One region of the Variovorax sp. 01N429 genome, then DNA from elsewhere that is predicted to be linked to it. Evidence: predicted binding sites of a transcription regulator. Region 1 holds the regulator's gene; the other holds the start of a gene.
The links. Region 1 encodes HrcA, which represses chaperone genes, less so after heat shock. Its sites were predicted from a motif close to TTAGCACTCNNNNNNNNNGAGTGCTAA; they were not measured.

Region 1 (8,489 bases):
CTTCGCTATTCTGCACAGCGCCGCATACGTGCAAGCACCTTTGCCGCACTGAACATTCCCTGATCCGCCAACCGTCAGCCCACCGCCGAAAGACCCTCATGGCCCGCATCACCGTCGAAGATTGCCTGCAACAAATCCCGAATCGTTTTCAACTCGTGCTGGCCGCGACCTACCGCGCCCGCATGCTGAGCCAGGGACACGCCCCGAAGATTGAAAGCAAGAACAAACCAGGCGTGACCGCGCTTCGTGAAATCGCCGAAGGCAAGATCGGTCTGGAAATGCTCAAAAAGGTCCCCGGCTGACCTGATGCAGACAAGCAACAAGGAAGCACCGCATGCGGTGCTTTTTTTATGCCTGAATGCGTCGACCCGGCTGCCACGCTAAAGTGGCAGTTATGAGTGCGGTCGTCAAGCCCCAATCCGAGGCTCCTCGAAGCCCCCAGCCGAGTCCGGCGGCGCTGAATGCGGCCGCCGCGAGCTTCGCCGCGCTGACCGACCGGCTTGACTATCTTGGCGCCGAGGACATCGACCAAGTTCGCCGCGCCTATCGCTTCGCCGACGAAGCGCATCTGGGCCAGCTGCGCAACAGCGGCGAGCCCTACATTACGCATCCGATTGCAGTCGCTGCCCAATGCGCAGAATGGAAGCTCGACGCGCAGGCCTTGATGGCGGCTCTGCTGCATGACGCGATCGAAGACTGCGGGGTGACCAAGTCAGAACTGATTGAACGCTTCGGAGCCCCTGTTGCGGAGCTGGTCGACGGTCTCACCAAGCTCGACAAACTCCGCTTCAATACGCGCGAAGAAAACCAGGCGGAGTCATTCCGCAAGATGCTTCTTGCCATGGCGCGGGATGTGCGGGTCATCCTGGTCAAGCTCGCTGACCGGACGCACAACATGCGTACGCTGGACGACGCGCCGCGCGAAAAATGGGCGCGCATCTCGCGCGAAACGCTCGAAATCTACGCACCTATCGCGCATCGGTTGGGCCTCAACCAAACCTACAGGGAGCTGCAGGACTTGTCCTTTCGGCACCTGCGTCCATGGCGCTACGCCATTCTTGCCAAAGCGGTCGCGAAGGCCCGAGGACGACGTCGAGACCTTATCCAGAAGGTTCAGCAGGAAGTAGAGACAGCCTTTGCCAACGCGTCGATGAGCGTACGCATCGCAGGGCGCGAAAAAACCCTTTATTCGATTTACCGGAAGATGGACGAAAAGCACCTGAGCTTCGCCCAGGTCACCGATATTTATGGTTTCCGGCTGATCGTGCCCAGCGTGATTTCCTGCTACACGGGGCTTGGCATCCTGCACCAGATGTACAAGCCGCTGCCCGGCAAATTCAAGGACCACATCGCGATCGCCAAGCTCAACGGCTATCAGTCGCTCCACACCACCCTGGTGGGGCCAGCCGGCGTGAACGTCGAATTCCAATTGCGGACCGAAGCCATGCACGTGGTCGCCGAATCGGGCGTCGCGGCGCATTGGCTCTACAAGGCCGCGGAGCCAACGGCGCCGACCAGCGAGCGGCTGGGTGCCAAGTGGCTCCAGTCGCTGCTCGACATCCAGGATGAGACGCGCGACGCGGCCGAATTCTGGGATCACGTCAAGGTCGATCTCTTTCCTGATGCGGTCTATGTCTTCACGCCGAAGAGTCAGATCATGGCGCTCCCGCGTGGCGCGACCGTGGTGGACTTTGCCTATGCGATTCACAGCAACATCGGCGACCACACCTCGGCCGCGCGCATCAACGGCGATCAGGTTCCGCTTCGCACCGAACTCAAGAACGGAGACGTCGTGGAGATCATCACGGCGCCCGTTTCGACGCCCAATCCTGCGTGGCTGGGTTTCGTGCGGACCGGGCGGGCCCGCTCCAAGATTCGTCACTATCTCAAGACGCTCGCGCATGCAGAGTCCGAAGGGTTGGGCGAAAAGCTGCTGGCGCAGGCTCTGCGCGCCGAAGGTCTCGGGAATCTGCCGGTCGACGACGCCGAGCATCAACAACTGTGGGAAAAGCTCCTGCGGTTCACCGGCAACCGAACGCGGGCCGAATTGCTGACCGACATCGGACTGGGCAAGCGCATCGCAAGCATTGTGGCAAAGCGGTTGATGGCGCTGATGGCCGAACGTGGCGAAAAGCCCGATGCGCTGATGCTGAGTCGTGAGCGATTCGCGGCGCATGATGCCGTTTCGCAAGGCGCTGTCACGCTGGACGGCAGCGAAAACTCATCCGTGCGCTTCGCACTTTGCTGTCGCCCTATTCCGGGCGACCCGATCGTGGGCTATCTCGGGCACGGCGAAGGCCTGGTCGTGCACACGGAGGAATGCGGTGTCGGCCAGCGTCTGCGCTACAAGGACAGCGAACGATTCTTCGCGGTCGAATGGGCAGATGATCCGGTCCGGGCTTTTGAAACGGGAGTGGTCATTACCGTTCGCAACGACAAGGGCGTATTGGCGCGGGTCGCCGCTACGCTCGCGGATACCGAGGCCGACATCACGCACGTGGAGATGGCGGATGAGACTCCGCAGGACTCCACCGATTTGCGCTTCGTGATCGCGGTGCGCGACCGCACGCACCTCGACGTCGTATTGCGCGCTGTTCGGCGGACCTCCTCAGTCCTTGCCGCTACCCGGACGGTGCCGGTCCCCTGAATCTCAGCGGCTCAATGGGGTCCGTCCGAAGGCGGCGGATAGCTCACCGACAGCACTTCGATCTCATGCACGCCGCCCGGCGTGGCGAGTTTGACGACATCTCCCTCTCTGGTTTTGAGGAGCGCGCGCGCGATCGGCGAAATCCAGCTGACTTGTGACTGAGCGCTATCGGCTTCATCGATGCCAAGAATCGTGACCGAACGTTCGTCGCCGTTCTCGTCCGCATACAGCACGGTCGAACCGAAGAACACCTGGTCGCTGCCGTGATGCACTGACGGATCGGTGACTTCGGCGACCTCGAGCCGTTTGGTGAGAAAACGAATCCTGCGGTCGATCTCGCGCAGGCGCTTCTTGCCGTAAAGGTAGTCGCCGTTCTCCGAGCGATCTCCATTCTTCGCGGCCCAATGGACCGCTTCGACCACCTTCGGACGCTCCGTGTCCATCAAATCGAGCAATTCGGATCGCAGCCGCGCGTAACCAGCCGGCGTGATGTAGTTCTTGCCGCCGGCCGGAAGCGGAGGCAGAGCGCTGCCTTCTCCGCTTTCATCGTCGTCGGCGTCGTTTTCTTTCGTGAATGCCTTGCTCATTGCTCCAGCCTTCGACCCACAGGAAAATCGGGCGCCGGTTGTATCACACCGGGCGATCGTCGGTCGCTGGAAATTGCCCTTGCCAGAGGGCCGCAGGGTCAGCCAGACTGCTGCTCGGGCGCGGACGCGTCTGAGGTGTCCGAGACTGGCAGGGACTGCTCGACTTGCCGAGAGATGTCCGGAACAACCAATCTCTTCCCTTGCTCTCCAAGAGCAATGCCCTTGACGAGATGGCGCGGCAAATGATGTGTTCGCTTCAGGCGAGAAAGTGCCTCGCTGCGAGCAGGCTCGGAGACTGGCAGGAACATTTGCAATGAGCTCATCTTGTTGTCCCCAAAGAAGGCCAGGAAGGAAACGTGGGACCCTCCATCTGATGGATAGAGGGTAGTCACTCCAAGCAGCGCTGGCTTCGCCGTCAACGATTATGGCCGCGGGTAAAAGGCTTGGCGCTTTCGGCCCTGAGCGCGGTAGTGTCAACGGCATAGTCGGCCGGGAGCGCCACTTACATCAGGTGACGTAGTTCTGGACACAAGCGGCCGGAGACGCTCACAATGAACGCTCTCCTCTGGACTCCAAGGTCCTTTCGCCCGCTTCGGCGGGCTTTTTCATGCGCCGGGAAGAACCTGCGAATACGGCCGCACCAAAGAAAAAGGGTTAGCTCGCGTCAACGAGCTAACCCTTTATTGAGATGGTGCGGCTGGCAGGAATTGAACCCACGACCCCTTGGTTCGTAGCCAAGTACTCTATCCAACTGAGCTACAGCCGCACAGCTTGCAAGTATAGCATTCAAAACTGGACACTTTTTCTCGATCCAGAGCTTCACGCAAGGCAAAGAAAAAAACGGGGTGGTAGGCCGTGCTGGGCTTGAACCAGCGACCAACGGATTATGAGTCCGCTGCTCTAACCAACTGAGCTAACGGCCCACGCGATCCGGATTCTAGTGGGACACAGGCGCGCACTCCTGCTTCCTTTACTTCGCTACTTCCGATGGCTCAAAGCGTTCGTGACGAGCTTCGACGTGATGTCGACGATCTGGATCATCCGGTCGTACGGCATTCGAGTCGGGCCGATGACGCCCAAGGTCCCCACTACTTGACCATCGACCTCGTAGTTCGCGCTCACGATCGAGAGGTCGTCGAACGGCACGACCTGGCTTTCGCCGCCGATGAAGATGCGCACACCTTCGGCCTGGCTGGAAACGTCCAGCAGACGCATCAACTGGGCCTTTTGCTCGAACAGTTCGAAAGCACGACGCAAATGGCCCATGTCGCTGGAGAAATCGGTGACCGCAAGTAAATTGCGCTCTCCGGAGATCACTACTTCGTCCTGCGCCTCGGTCAGGACTTCCGAGCTCACTTTGACGGCCGCCTGCATCAGTTCCGCGATTTCGCCGCGCAGTTGCTCGACTTCCGACTGCAGTCGGTCGCGCACCTGCTCGATCGACAGCCCCGCATAGTGGGCGTTGATGTAGTTCGATGCCTCCACTAGCTGCGATTGCGAATAGTCGGCCTCGGGAAAGATGACCCTGTTCTGCACGTCGCCATCCGGCGAGACGATGATCACAAGCAATCGGCGATCGGAAAGCCGGAGAAATTCGATCTGCCTGAAGATGGAGGCGCGCCGCGGGGCCATGACAACCCCGACGAATTGCGAAAGGCTCGACAGCAAGTTCGCGGCATTGGCGATGACCTTCTGCGGCTGGTCCGGGGCAAGGCTTGGCGCGGCGAGGTGTTCACGTTGCGCCGTCAGCATGGTGTCGACAAAAAGCCGATAGCCGCGTGCCGTGGGGATGCGGCCTGCCGACGTATGTGGGCTTGCGATCAACCCGAGGGTCTCGAGGTCGGACATCACGTTGCGGATCGTCGCGGGCGAAAGATCCAGTCCAGAGGCGCGAGACAGAGTGCGGGAGCCGACGGGCTGGCCCTCGGCGATATAGCGCTCGACGAGTGTCTTCAGCAGCAACTTGGCGCGATCGTCCAGCATCGGGCAATTTTAATGTTGTAATTTGTAGATGGGCCCTCGCTTTCGTCACGTCGCACTCATTGGCAAGTACCAGGCTTCTGGTGCTCGGGCGCAATGCGGCGCTCTCGACGAAGTCATGGAGGGCATCGGCGCGTTCCTCGAATCACAAGGCTGCACTGTCTTTGTCGAGCAGTCCCAGGCGGAAATCGTCGAAGTGAGCCGCTACAAGGCGCTCACCGTCGAAGAAATCGGGGAAGAGTGCGACCTCGGCCTGGTGGTCGGAGGCGACGGAACCATGCTCGGCATCGGACGGCAGCTCGCGCCATACGGTGTTCCACTGATCGGCATCAACCGGGGGCGCCTCGGGTTCATCACCGACATCGCACTGGACAACTACCAGGCGACGCTGATTCCAATGCTTGCCGGCGAATACGAAGAGGACCACCGCAGCCTCATGCACGCGCAGGTAATGCGCGAGGGCGTGTCGGTCTTCGACGCCCAAGCCATGAACGACGTGGTCGTGAATCGCGGCGCCACATCCGGAATGGTGGAATTGCGAGTAACGGTCGGCCGTCATTTCGTGGCGAACCAGCGGGCAGACGGAATGATCATTGCGTCGCCGACGGGGTCGACTGCCTATGCGCTGTCGGCGGGCGGGCCTTTGTTGCATCCGGCTGTCCCAGGCTGGATCCTTGTGCCAATCGCACCGCACACCCTTTCCAACCGCCCGATCCTGCTCCCGGATGCAGAAGAAATCTCCATCGAGCTCGTTGGCGGACGGGACGCGAGTGCCAATTTCGATATGCAATCCCTCGCATCGCTGGTCATCGGAGATCGGGTCCTTGTGCGCCGCTCGGACTACCGCGTGCGGTTCCTGCACCCCCGAGGCTGGAGCTACTTCGACACGCTGCGCAAGAAACTGCATTGGAACGAAGGAGGTTCCTGACATGGCATTGCGCCGTATCGCATTGCGCGACTTCGTGATCGTGCGCGCCCTCGAAATCGATCTCTCCAGGGGCTTTACCGTCCTCACCGGTGAAACCGGCGCAGGCAAATCGATCCTGGTCGACGCGCTTCAACTCGCGCTTGGCAATCGCGCAGACGCCGGTGCCGTGCGCGAAGGTGCCGACCGCCTGGACGTCAGCGCAGAATTCGACGCCGACCCGGCGCTGAGTCCCTGGATGGACGAAGGCGGATTCGAGGCTGGCGATTCCCTGCTCCTTCGAAGGACAGTCGATCTACAGGGGCGCAGCCGCGGTTGGATCAACGGCAGTCCCGCCACCGCCACGCAGTTGCGTGAACTCGGCGACCACCTGCTCGACATCCATGGTCAGCATGCGTGGCAAAGCCTGACTCGTCCTGATGCGGTTCGAGGTCTGCTCGATGCCTATGCGGGCGTCACGACCACCACACTGGAAGCTGCATGGCACGCCTGGCGGCAAGCCATTTCCGCACTGGAAACCGCGCGATCGGCGCAGGATTCCCTGCAGCGCGAGCGTGAGCGGCTCCAGTGGCAAGTCGCCGAGGTCATGAAACTCGACCCTGGCACGGACGAGTGGGAAGAGCTTTCGGCGAGCCATGCGCGCATCTCCAATGCCCAGGCCCTCATTGAAGCCGCCGAGGGCGCATGCTCCGCCCTCGAAGACGACGACGGCGGAGCGCTGTCCGCGCTGAGCCGTGCGGTGACGCTGCTGCAGAACTGCGATCACATCGAACCCGAGTTCAAGGTTCTAGGCGAGGTTCTGGCCTCGAGCGTCGCGCAAGCCGCGGATGCCGCTCACTCGCTGCACGGCTATCTCCGGCAGGCTGACACGGACCCCGAGAAGCTCGCCGAACTGGACGAGCGGATGGGTCTCTGGATGTCGCTTGCCAGGCGCTACCGGCGGCAACCTGCCGAGCTTCCGGTCTTGCTGTCCGGGTGGCAGTCCGAGTTGGAAGCGCTCGATGCCCAAAGTGACATCGGTGCGCTCGAACGTGCCGAACTGGCTTCGCAACAAGCGTACATGAAAGAAGCGAAGGCCTTGGGCAAGGCGCGCAAGCAGGCCGCACCGCGGCTCGCGCAGGCGGTCACGCAGGCCATGCAAGAGCTTGGAATGAAAGGCGGCCGGTTCGAAGTGGCACTTCAACCGCTGGCGCAACCCGGCAGGTCGGGCCTCGAAGACATCGCATTCCTGGTCAGCGGGCATGCGGGCAGCACGCCGCGCTCTATCGGCAAAGTGGCCTCCGGCGGCGAGTTGTCGCGCATTGCGTTGGCCATCGCCGTGACCACCAGTGAACTCGGCGAGGCGCAAACCCTCATCTTCGACGAGGTGGATGCCGGCGTCGGCGGCGCGGTCGCTGAAACCGTCGGGCGACTCATGAGGCAGTTGGGTCGTGACCGGCAAGTTCTTGCAGTCACTCACCTGCCGCAAGTCGCTGCCTGTGCCGATCACCATCTGGTGGTTGCGAAGCGACAGACGGCCGCCAAGGGCCAGGACGGTCTTCGCACGGAAAGCGGAGTCTCCGTCCTGGACAACGAAGGCAGGGCGCAGGAAATCGCGCGCATGCTGGGCGGGGAACGCGTGTCGCAGACCTCGCTGGCGCACGCTCGCGAGATGCTGGGCAACAAGACACCGGAGACTTCCGCATGAGTCTCGAACTCGTGCTGATCACAGGAATGTCCGGCTCGGGCAAGTCTGTGGCCCTGCACGCGCTCGAAGATGCCGGCTACTACTGCGTCGACAACCTGCCGCCGGAACTGCTCGCGCCTTTCGTCGCATTGCAGCAGCAACAACAGACAGCGCGGGTGGCGATCGCCATGGACGTGCGCAGCGGCGTTTCGCTGCCGCTCGTCCCGCAGCAACTCGAAGGCTTGCGGCGAGAAGGCGTTTCGCTGCGCTCGCTGTTCCTCGACTCGACGACGGACGCGCTGGTGCGGCGCTACTCGGAAACCCGTCGCCGCCATCCGCTGTCCCGGCAGGAAGGCCACACCTACGCACCCGAGCAACAGCGCGTGCTGACGCAAGCGATCGACCTGGAGCGCGAACTGCTCGCCGACCTGCGCGATGGTGCCGATGTGATCGACACCAGCATCATTCGGCCAGCTCAACTGCAGAGCTACATCAAGTCGCTGATCGCGGCGCCCGAGAGCGCCCTCACTCTGGTGTTCGAGTCATTCGCCTTCAAGCGCGGCGTGCCGCTCGATGCCGACTACGTCTTCGATGTCCGCATGCTTCCCAATCCGCACTATGTGCCCGCGCTGCGTCCGTTGACGGGTCGCGATGCGCCAGTCATCGAGTGGCTGCGCGAGCACG
Region 2 (8,489 bases), on a different contig from region 1:
TTTCCGGCCGCGCATCGCGTCCCGAGTATTGGTGGTTCTTCCTGGCCTACTTCATCCTGGCCTTTGTCACCGGCTTCATCCACGAATACGTCAACTTGCTGGTGGTCCTTGCCTTCATCCTGCCGATGCTGGCGGCCGGTGCGCGTCGCCTGCATGACGTGGGCAGGTCCGCCTGGTTTTTGCTGCTCGGGCTGATTCCGGTGGTGGGCTCGCTCGTGCTGTTGTACTTCATGGTTCAGCCGAGCCAGCCCGAATCCAACCTCTACGGTCCACCGCCCGAGCCCCTGCCGGCCAGCATCTGACAAACGCTTTTCAGGCGCCCGAACCCACCAGCATGGGTTTGGCGCGATAGCTGTCCGGAAAGACCCGTTTCAGGTTCTCGACCTTCGGCAGATCGTTGAAGGCGATGTACGGATGGTCGGGGTTGCGCGTCATGAAGTCCTGGTGGTACGCCTCGGCCGGATAGAAGCCCTTGAGCGTTTCGACAGTCGTGGCGATTGGCTTGCCGTAGATCTTTGCCTTGTCGAGCTGCGCGATGTATGCCTTGGCGACGCGCGCCTGCTCGGCATTGGCGGCAAAGATGGTCGAGCGGTACTGGGTGCCGGTGTCGGGGCCTTGGCGGTTCAGCTCGGTCGGGTTGTGCGCCACGGAAAAGTAAATCTGCAGCAGCCGTCCGTAGCTGATCTGTCGAGGATCAAAGGTGATCCGGACCGATTCGGCATGGCCGGTGCGGCCTGAGCCGACCTCGTCGTATTTGGCCGTCGATGGCTGGCCGCCCGCGTAGCCGGAGACGGCGCTCGTCACCCCTTTGACGTGTTGGAACACGCCCTGCACACCCCAGAAGCAGCCGCCCGCGATCACGGCGGTTTCCGATGTCGTGCCTGGCGGGGTGGACGCGTCTTCGGCCGGCGCCGGGATCACGACCGCGGCCTCCGCAGCGAGCGAGGGTGCCACATGCCACAGCCCGGCCCCCGCGATGAGGGCCAGTGCAGCCAACAAGGGCCGCCGAGTCAGCGAGATGCGCGATCCCGCGCCCATGGAAAAAGGTGATTTCATGACAGTGCTGCTCCTTGGGTGAAACCTCGGTGGCGGAAGACCGAGGCTACTTCTTCATTTCGTCTTTGGCCATGCCGTCCTTCGACATCGAATCCTTCTTCATGCCGTCCTTTGACATGCCGTCCTTTGACATGCTGTCCTTCGCCATGGATTCTTTCTTCATACCGTCCTTGGCCATTGAATCTTTCTTCATTCCATCCTTGGACATGGCGTCCTTGTTCATGTCGTCGGCCGCGAATGCGGAAGCCGAGCCGATGGCCAGGAAGCCGGCGAGGAGCGTTGCGGTGAGCTTGTTCATTTCAGTGTCCTTGTATGAGTGAATTTCGAGCTTGTTAAGTTTTTCAAAGTCTCAGTGCGCGCGGTTCCGGAGAACAGCGCTGCACGCTTTCAGCAGCGCCGAGTCGAAGCCGACTCAGCTGCCGCCGAACCAGTTGTAGCCCTGGTCTTCCCAGTAGCCTCCGGGATAGGTGTTGGTCACAAAAATCGCCCGGATGTGCTTCGGGTTCTTGTAGCCAAGCTTGGTGGGCATGCGCAGCTTCATCGGAAAACCGTACTTCGGTGGAAGCGGCTGGCCGTCGTAGGTGAGCGTCAGCAGGGTCTGCGGATGCAATGCGGTCGGCATGTCGATGCTGGTGTAGTAGTCGTCGGCGCACTTGAAGCCGACATATCGGGCGCTGGTGTCCGCACCGATGCGATGCAGGAAATCCGCGAAACGGACGCCGCCCCATTTGCCGATCGCGCTCCAGCCTTCAACGCAGATGTGGCGCGTGACTTGGTCCTGCTGGGGCATTTCGCGCAGTTCGGGCAAGGTCCAGCTTCGCTTGTCAGCCACAAGGCCGGTGACTTCGAGCCTATAGCCGTCCTCCGCCACTTCGCGCACCTCGTCTTCGCCGTAGTAGGCGTTGAAGGGAAACGGCCGCGTGATCATCGATTCGGGATACGTCGGCGCCAGCCGGTTCGGATCGAACAGCCAACCTTGCGCCGCGTCGTTGAAACGTGAAATGCGGGTGAGCGCAGCCTCGACCGTCGAGTTGTCGCTGATGCTGCAGCCGCTCAGCAGCGAGAGTCCGCCGAGTGTCAACGAACGCTGCAGGAATGCGCGACGCGCAGGCTGCTCGATCCGCCGGCCGATGAGCTTGCGCGCCTCGGCCAGAGCCGCATCGGTGTCGATGTCGGCCAGAGTGGCCTGGGGGGTGCGCTTGAAGAAGTTCATGCGGCCTCCTTGCTGTGGCTGCCCAGCATCGTGAGCAGCGTTCGCGGGACCAGCGCGACCATCACGAGATGGACGGCGACGAAGGCAACCAGCGCGGCCATCGCGCAGAAGTGAATGCGGCGGGCGAACTCGTAGCCGCCGAGCAGTTCACGCAGACCCGCAAACTGCACTGACTTCCATAGCACCAAGCCGGAAACCACCAGCACGGCAATGTCGACCATCACGAACAGATACGCCAGGCGCTGCACGTTGTTGTAGCGCCGCGGGTCCGCGTGCGACAGCTTGCCGCGCAAGGCCGCAAGCGCATCTCGCCAGACGCCGGCCGGCGACAGCGGGAAGAACTTGCGCCAGAGCCGGCCGCTCGCCACGTTGAGCACCAGATAGGTCAGGCCGTTGATCGCCAGCAGCCACATCGCGGCAAAGTGCCACTGCAGCGCGCCGCCGAGCCAACCGCCCAGGGTGATCGAAGGAGGAAACTCGAATCCGAAAAGTGGTGATGCGTCGTAGATGCGCCAGCCGCTCGTGACCAGCACCAGCACGGCCAGGGCATTGAGCCAGTGCGTGATGCGCATCCACAGCGGGTGGATGGGTGCCTTGCCAGATGAAGCGGATGGAGTGGACTCGCTTTGCATGGGGCAGATTCTTGGGCGGACCCCATGGCCGATTCATCACGGAGAGTTCAATTAATCGTGATAAATGCGCCGCCGATATCGCCGCACAATCCGTTTTCATGGACTCAGCCAAACGCGTTCTGATCGTCGAGGACGATGCGCACATCGCCGAACTGATGGGCATGCATCTTCAGGACGAGGGCTACGCCATCACGCATGCCGCCGATGGCGATGCCGGCTTGCGCGAACTGGAGCGCGGAAGCTGGGACGCGTTGATCCTCGATCTGATGCTGCCGGGCGTGGACGGGCTGGAAATCTGCCGCAGGGCGCGGGCCATGACGCGCTATACCCCGATCATCATCACGAGTGCGCGGTCCAGCGAGGTGCATCGCATCCTGGGCCTCGAACTCGGCGCTGACGACTACCTGGCCAAGCCGTTCTCGGTGCTGGAACTGGTGGCGCGGGTCAGGGCCTTGCTGCGGCGCACCGACGCCCTGGCGCGCAATGCGCGAATGGAGGCAGGACGGCTGGACATCGGCAACCTCGGCATCGATCCGGTCGCCCGGGAAGTGCAGGTCGATGGCAAGCCTGTCGAACTCACGCCGCGGGAGTTCGATCTGCTGCACTTCTTTGCGCGCCATCCGGGCAAGGTGTTCTCGCGGCTCGACCTGCTCAACCATGTCTGGGGTTACCAGCACGACGGGTATGAGCACACAGTCAACACGCACATCAATCGCCTGCGCATGAAGATCGAGGCTGACCCGTCGCAGCCGCGCTGCATCCTCACCGTCTGGGGGCGCGGCTACAAGCTGGCGCCGCAGGAGGCCGGACCATGAGCCTGCATGCAAGCTTGTCGCGCCGCATCTCGGTGGTCTTTGCCGTGCTGCTGCTGGCGTGCTGCAGTGCCTCGATCTGGCTGCAGATGCATGCGAGCAGCCGCTACGAGCAGGAGGTGACGCAGCGGCTTTCGCTCGGCCTGGCTGCGCACATTGCCGAGAACTCGACGTTGATGGAGCGCGACGGGCCCAACCCTGCGGCGGTGAGCGACCTTTTCGACAAGCTGATGGCCGTGAATCCCAGCGTCGAGCTTTACCTGCTGGGGCTCGATGGCCGCATCCAAGGGCAGGCGGCCCCGCCCGGACATCTGAAGCGCGACCGCGTCGATATGGCGCCGATACGGCGGTTGCTCGACGGCGCGCCATTGCCGGTCCTGGGTGACGATCCGCGCGGCAATGGCACGCGCAAGGTATTCAGCGCCGCGCCGTTGCGGGTGGGCGGGCAGGAGGTCGGCTATGTCTACGTGGTCCTGTCGGGCGAAGAGCGTGACGCGCTGCTGGCGGACGCTGTGGCGAGCAATGTATTGCGCACGACACTGTGGTCCGTGGCGCTGGTCGCCCTGCTGGGCCTGATTGCAGGATTGGTGGCTTTTCGGCTCATCACCCGGCCCTTGCGCGAGTTGACCGGTGCGGTGCGCAAGTTCGAGAACGATGGCGTGGCGGCGCTCCAGGATGTGGAACCGGCGTTCGAGCGCGTCGGCCGCGGAGGAGACGAGATCGCCACGCTTGCCCAGGCCTTCGCGCAGATGACGCGGCGAATCGCCGAGCAATGGCGCGAACTCACGCAGCAGGACCAGCAGCGGCGCGAGCTGTTCGCCAACATCTCGCACGACCTGCGCACGCCGCTGACGTCACTGCACGGCTACCTCGAGACGCTGTTGATCAAGGCCGACACGCTCGACACGGCGGAAAGGCGCCGTTACCTCGAAATCGCGCTGGCACAGAGTCGCAAGGTCACCCGGCTTTCGCAGGAGCTCTTCGAACTGGCGCGACTGGAATATGGCGTGGTCAAACTCGAGAAGGAGCAATTCGCGCTCGCTGACCTTGTGCAGGACGTGTTCCAGAAGTTCGAGCTGGCCGCCGAGGCGCGGCATCAACGGCTGGTGGCCGACATTGCACCGGACCTGCCCGGCGTGTCGGCAGACCTCGGCATGATCGAACGCGTGCTGACCAACCTGCTGGACAACGCCATCCGCCACACACCCGCTGGCGGCGAGATCATGGTGCAGTTGCGCCAGGACAAGGCCGGCGTGCAGGTCGAGATCAGCGACACCGGGCCGGGTATTCCGAGCGAGCTTCGCACCGCCATCTTCACGCGGCCGATGTTCTCGTCGGCGGGAGGCCGAAGCGGTGGGCTGGGGCTGGTGATCGTGAAGCGCATCCTCCAGCTGCATGGCAGTGACATCCGCTTGCTGCCGCGTGTCGACAAAGGGGCCGTGTTTTCTTTTCTGCTGAGCACCTGAGAGCCGCATTTCAGACGAAAAAAAGCCCCGGGGCTCACGCCTCGGGGCTTTTTGGACTGGCTGGAAGCCGGGCCGGGATTACATCCCCATGCCGCCCATGCCACCCATGCCGCCCATGTCTGGCATGCCGCCGCCAGCGCCGGCTTCTTCCTTCGGTGCGTCGGCGACCATGGCTTCGGTCGTCAGCAGCAGCGAGGAAACCGAAGCGGCGTTTTGCAGTGCGGTGCGGGTCACCTTGGTCGGGTCCAGGATGCCCAGTTGGAGCATGTCGCCGTAGGTGTCGTTGGCGGCGTTGAAGCCGTAGTTGCCCTTGCCGGCCAACACAGCGTTCACGACCACGCTGGCTTCGCCGCCGGCGTTGTTGACGATCTCGCGCAGAGGCGCTTCGATGGCCTTGAGCACCAGCTTGATACCGGCGTCCTGATCAGCGTTGTCGCCCTTGAGCTTGTCGCCCACGGCTTGCTTGGCGCGCAGCAGGGCCACGCCACCACCGGCAACCACGCCTTCTTCCACTGCAGCGCGGGTGGCGTGCAGGGCGTCTTCGACGCGAGCCTTCTTTTCCTTCATTTCGACTTCGGTGGCAGCGCCAACCTTGATCACTGCCACGCCGCCGGCCAGCTTGGCCACGCGCTCTTGCAGCTTTTCGCGGTCGTAGTCGCTGGTCGCTTCTTCGATCTGCACGCGGACTTGCTTCACGCGGGCTTCGATGTCGGCAGCGGCGCCCGAACCGTCGATGATGATGGTGTTTTCCTTGCCCACTTCGATGCGCTTGGCTTGGCCGAGGTCAGCCAGCGTCACCTTCTCGAGGGTCAGGCCGACTTCTTCAGCGATGACCTTGCCGCCCGTCAGGATGGCGATGTCTTCGAGCATGGCCTTGCGGCGGTCGCCGAAGCCAGGTGCCTTGACGGCCACGACCTTCAGGATGCCGCGGATCGTGTTCACGACCAGCGTCGCCAGGGCTTCGCCTTCGACTTCTTCGGCAATGATCAGCAGCGGACGGCCGGCCTTTGCCACTTGCTCCAACGTGGGCAGCAGGTCGCGGATGTTGCTGATCTTCTTGTCGAACAGCAGCACGAACGGGTTTTCCAGAATCGCGCTTTGCTTTTCGGGGTTGTTGATGAAGTAGGGCGACAGGTAACCGCGGTCGAACTGCATGCCTTCGACGACGTCGAGTTCGCTGTCGAGCGACTTGCCGTCTTCAACGGTGATCACGCCTTCCTTGCCAACCTTGTCCATTGCGTCAGCGATGAGCTTGCCGATGGTTTCGTCGCTGTTGGCCGAGATCGAGCCGACTTGCGCGATTTCCTTCGAGGTCGTGGTGGCCTTGGAAGCCTTCTTCAGCTCGGCGACCAGGGCGGTCACTGCCTTGTCGATGCCGCGCTTCAGGTCCATCGGGTTCATGCCGGCAGCCACCAGCTTGAAACCTTCGCGAACGATGGCTTGTGCCAGCACGGTCGCGGTGGTGGTGCCGTCACCGGCGTTGTCCGAAGTCTTGGAGGCCACTTCCTTCACGAGCTGGGCGCCCATGTTCTGGAGCTTGTCCTTGAGTTCGATTTCCTTGGCGACGGACACGCCGTCCTTGGTCACGGTGGGGGCGCCGAAGGAGCGCTCGAGGACCACGTTGCGGCCCTTGGGACCCAGGGTGACCTTGACTGCGTTGGCGAGGATGTTCACACCTTCGACCATGCGCGCGCGGGCTTCGCCGCCGAAGACTACGTCTTTTGCTGCCATGAGTTTTCTCCGAGATTCAGTTGGATGAGAGGGATGAAGGGTGAGAAATTACTTCTCGACGACTGCGAACAGGTCGTCTTCCTTCATGACCAGCAGTTCGTCGCCATCGACCTTGACGGTCTGGCCGCTGTACTTGCCGAAGAGGACGCGGTCGCCAACCTTGACGCTCATCGCCCCGAGGTCGCCCTTGTCGTTCTTCTTGCCAGGACCGACCGCCAGGACTTCACCCTGATCGGGCTTTTCCGCGGCGTTGTCGGGGATCACGATGCCCGAGGCGGTCTTGGTTTCGCTTTCAATGCGCTTGACGATCACGCGATCGTGCAAAGGACGAAGTTTCATTGCATCTCCTGATAAGAAACGGGGGTTTGGTCCGAAGCCGGCATGGTGCCGGCTCCGCATCGCGAAGTGCGGTGCTGTTAGCACTCAACTTCGACGAGTGCTAATCATAAGGGTGTTTTGCCCGGTTTCAAGAGCGCGCGCGTTGAAGAGCAGATGTCGATTCTCAATCAGTCCTGAACTTTTCTCTCTCAGTTCTGAACACGTGCGCACATGGCCTCCCGCGGTAGGGGACTCTTGCGGTGCCTGCTAGGGGAAATACCTAGCTAGCCACTCAGCCCTGGAGGCCCTGGGCTTCGACGAACAGGCGCCTTTCGGGCCAGAGGAGGTCCGGTGTATGGAACGTGGACATGCCGCGCGATTTGGCGAAGAGCGTGGCCGCGGCGGAGAGGCTAGCGCGGCATGTCCCCTTTGTTGGGGAGTATTGAGGTCTGTCGCGGTTAATCAACATCCGTCGGAAAATTCCATCCAATCGCTGGTCGGTTACAACTGCCGAAACCTCAAATCCCCGGGGTGCGGACAGCAGCATGGTCGGTCAGTGCGGTCAAGAAGGGGCGACGATCACCATCATGTCGCTGGTGCGATTGGGAGAGCGGTCAAGCAAGCGCTCTCCCTGCCGAATTGGTTGAGAGTCGGAGCAGAACTTGCGGAAGCTTGTGAAGTTTGGACGTGGCGGCGCGTTCAACAGAGCGGTCAAGCGCAGGCCGCTCCAATTGTGAAAATCAGCCGCTGTCGTAGGAAGCATGTAGCTGCTCACGCCGCACGCCAACTCCATGTCGTCCAGCGTCGACTGACTACTTATTCACTTTCTCGAGAGCTGTGCGCTTGCCGAGCGCGAACTGCGACCAAGCGCTGAAGCTGCTGTTCGTTGGCGCGCGGCTTTCCCAAAGATAAATGGTAGCGCCGCTCATGCCCACAAGCGTTCCGTAGAAAGCCCCAGACAAGCCAAGCTCGGCCCTTTGGGCAGCAAAACGAGTGGCGCTGAAGCGACGAGGCGTCTCGGCATCGTCGACGGCGGTGATCATCGAAGCGGTCTTCGCCTGAGGGCTAACTGGTTGAGCTGCTTGTGCCGCCCGGCTACTTGGCGCGTCAAGTCGGCGATCTCGCTGGGATACTGCGAGCTTGTTTGTTGAGGCTGTCCATTTCTGCTTGCGCGCAACGCGAGAGATCTCAGACTTCAAGACGGAACCGATGTTGCTCATGCCGCGCATTTGGCCCTGAGGAACTGCGAGTCGCCCCTGAA

Region 2: a site for HrcA is predicted at 7,327-7,353, ahead of groES (co-chaperone GroES). Genes of this name have one in related genera too.

The regions. Positions count from the first base shown of each region.
Region 1 covers NZ_JBFTRG010000001.1:53,345-61,833, forward strand. Annotated here, with positions in the region: gene gmk (guanylate kinase) at 1-63, shown strand, start outside; gene rpoZ (DNA-directed RNA polymerase subunit omega) at 99-302, shown strand; gene AC1DSF_RS00240 (RelA/SpoT family protein) at 395-2,647, shown strand; gene greB (transcription elongation factor GreB) at 2,659-3,234, opposite strand; tRNA gene AC1DSF_RS00250 (tRNA-Arg) at 3,924-4,000, opposite strand; tRNA gene AC1DSF_RS00255 (tRNA-Ile) at 4,081-4,157, opposite strand; gene hrcA (heat-inducible transcriptional repressor HrcA) at 4,213-5,217, opposite strand; gene AC1DSF_RS00265 (NAD kinase) at 5,246-6,142, shown strand; gene recN (DNA repair protein RecN) at 6,144-7,826, shown strand; gene rapZ (RNase adapter RapZ) at 7,823-8,489, shown strand, end outside.
Region 2 covers NZ_JBFTRG010000020.1:16,184-24,672, reverse strand. Annotated here, with positions in the region: gene AC1DSF_RS25870 (DUF805 domain-containing protein) at 1-302, shown strand, start outside; gene msrA (peptide-methionine (S)-S-oxide reductase MsrA) at 313-1,056, opposite strand; gene AC1DSF_RS25860 (pentapeptide MXKDX repeat protein) at 1,103-1,354, opposite strand; gene AC1DSF_RS25855 (molybdopterin-binding protein) at 1,469-2,269, opposite strand; gene AC1DSF_RS25850 (cytochrome b/b6 domain-containing protein) at 2,266-2,901, opposite strand; gene AC1DSF_RS25845 (response regulator transcription factor) at 3,000-3,716, shown strand; gene AC1DSF_RS25840 (sensor histidine kinase) at 3,713-5,179, shown strand; gene groL (chaperonin GroEL) at 5,258-6,910, opposite strand; gene groES (co-chaperone GroES) at 6,959-7,249, opposite strand; gene AC1DSF_RS25825 (helix-turn-helix domain-containing protein) at 8,041-8,271, opposite strand.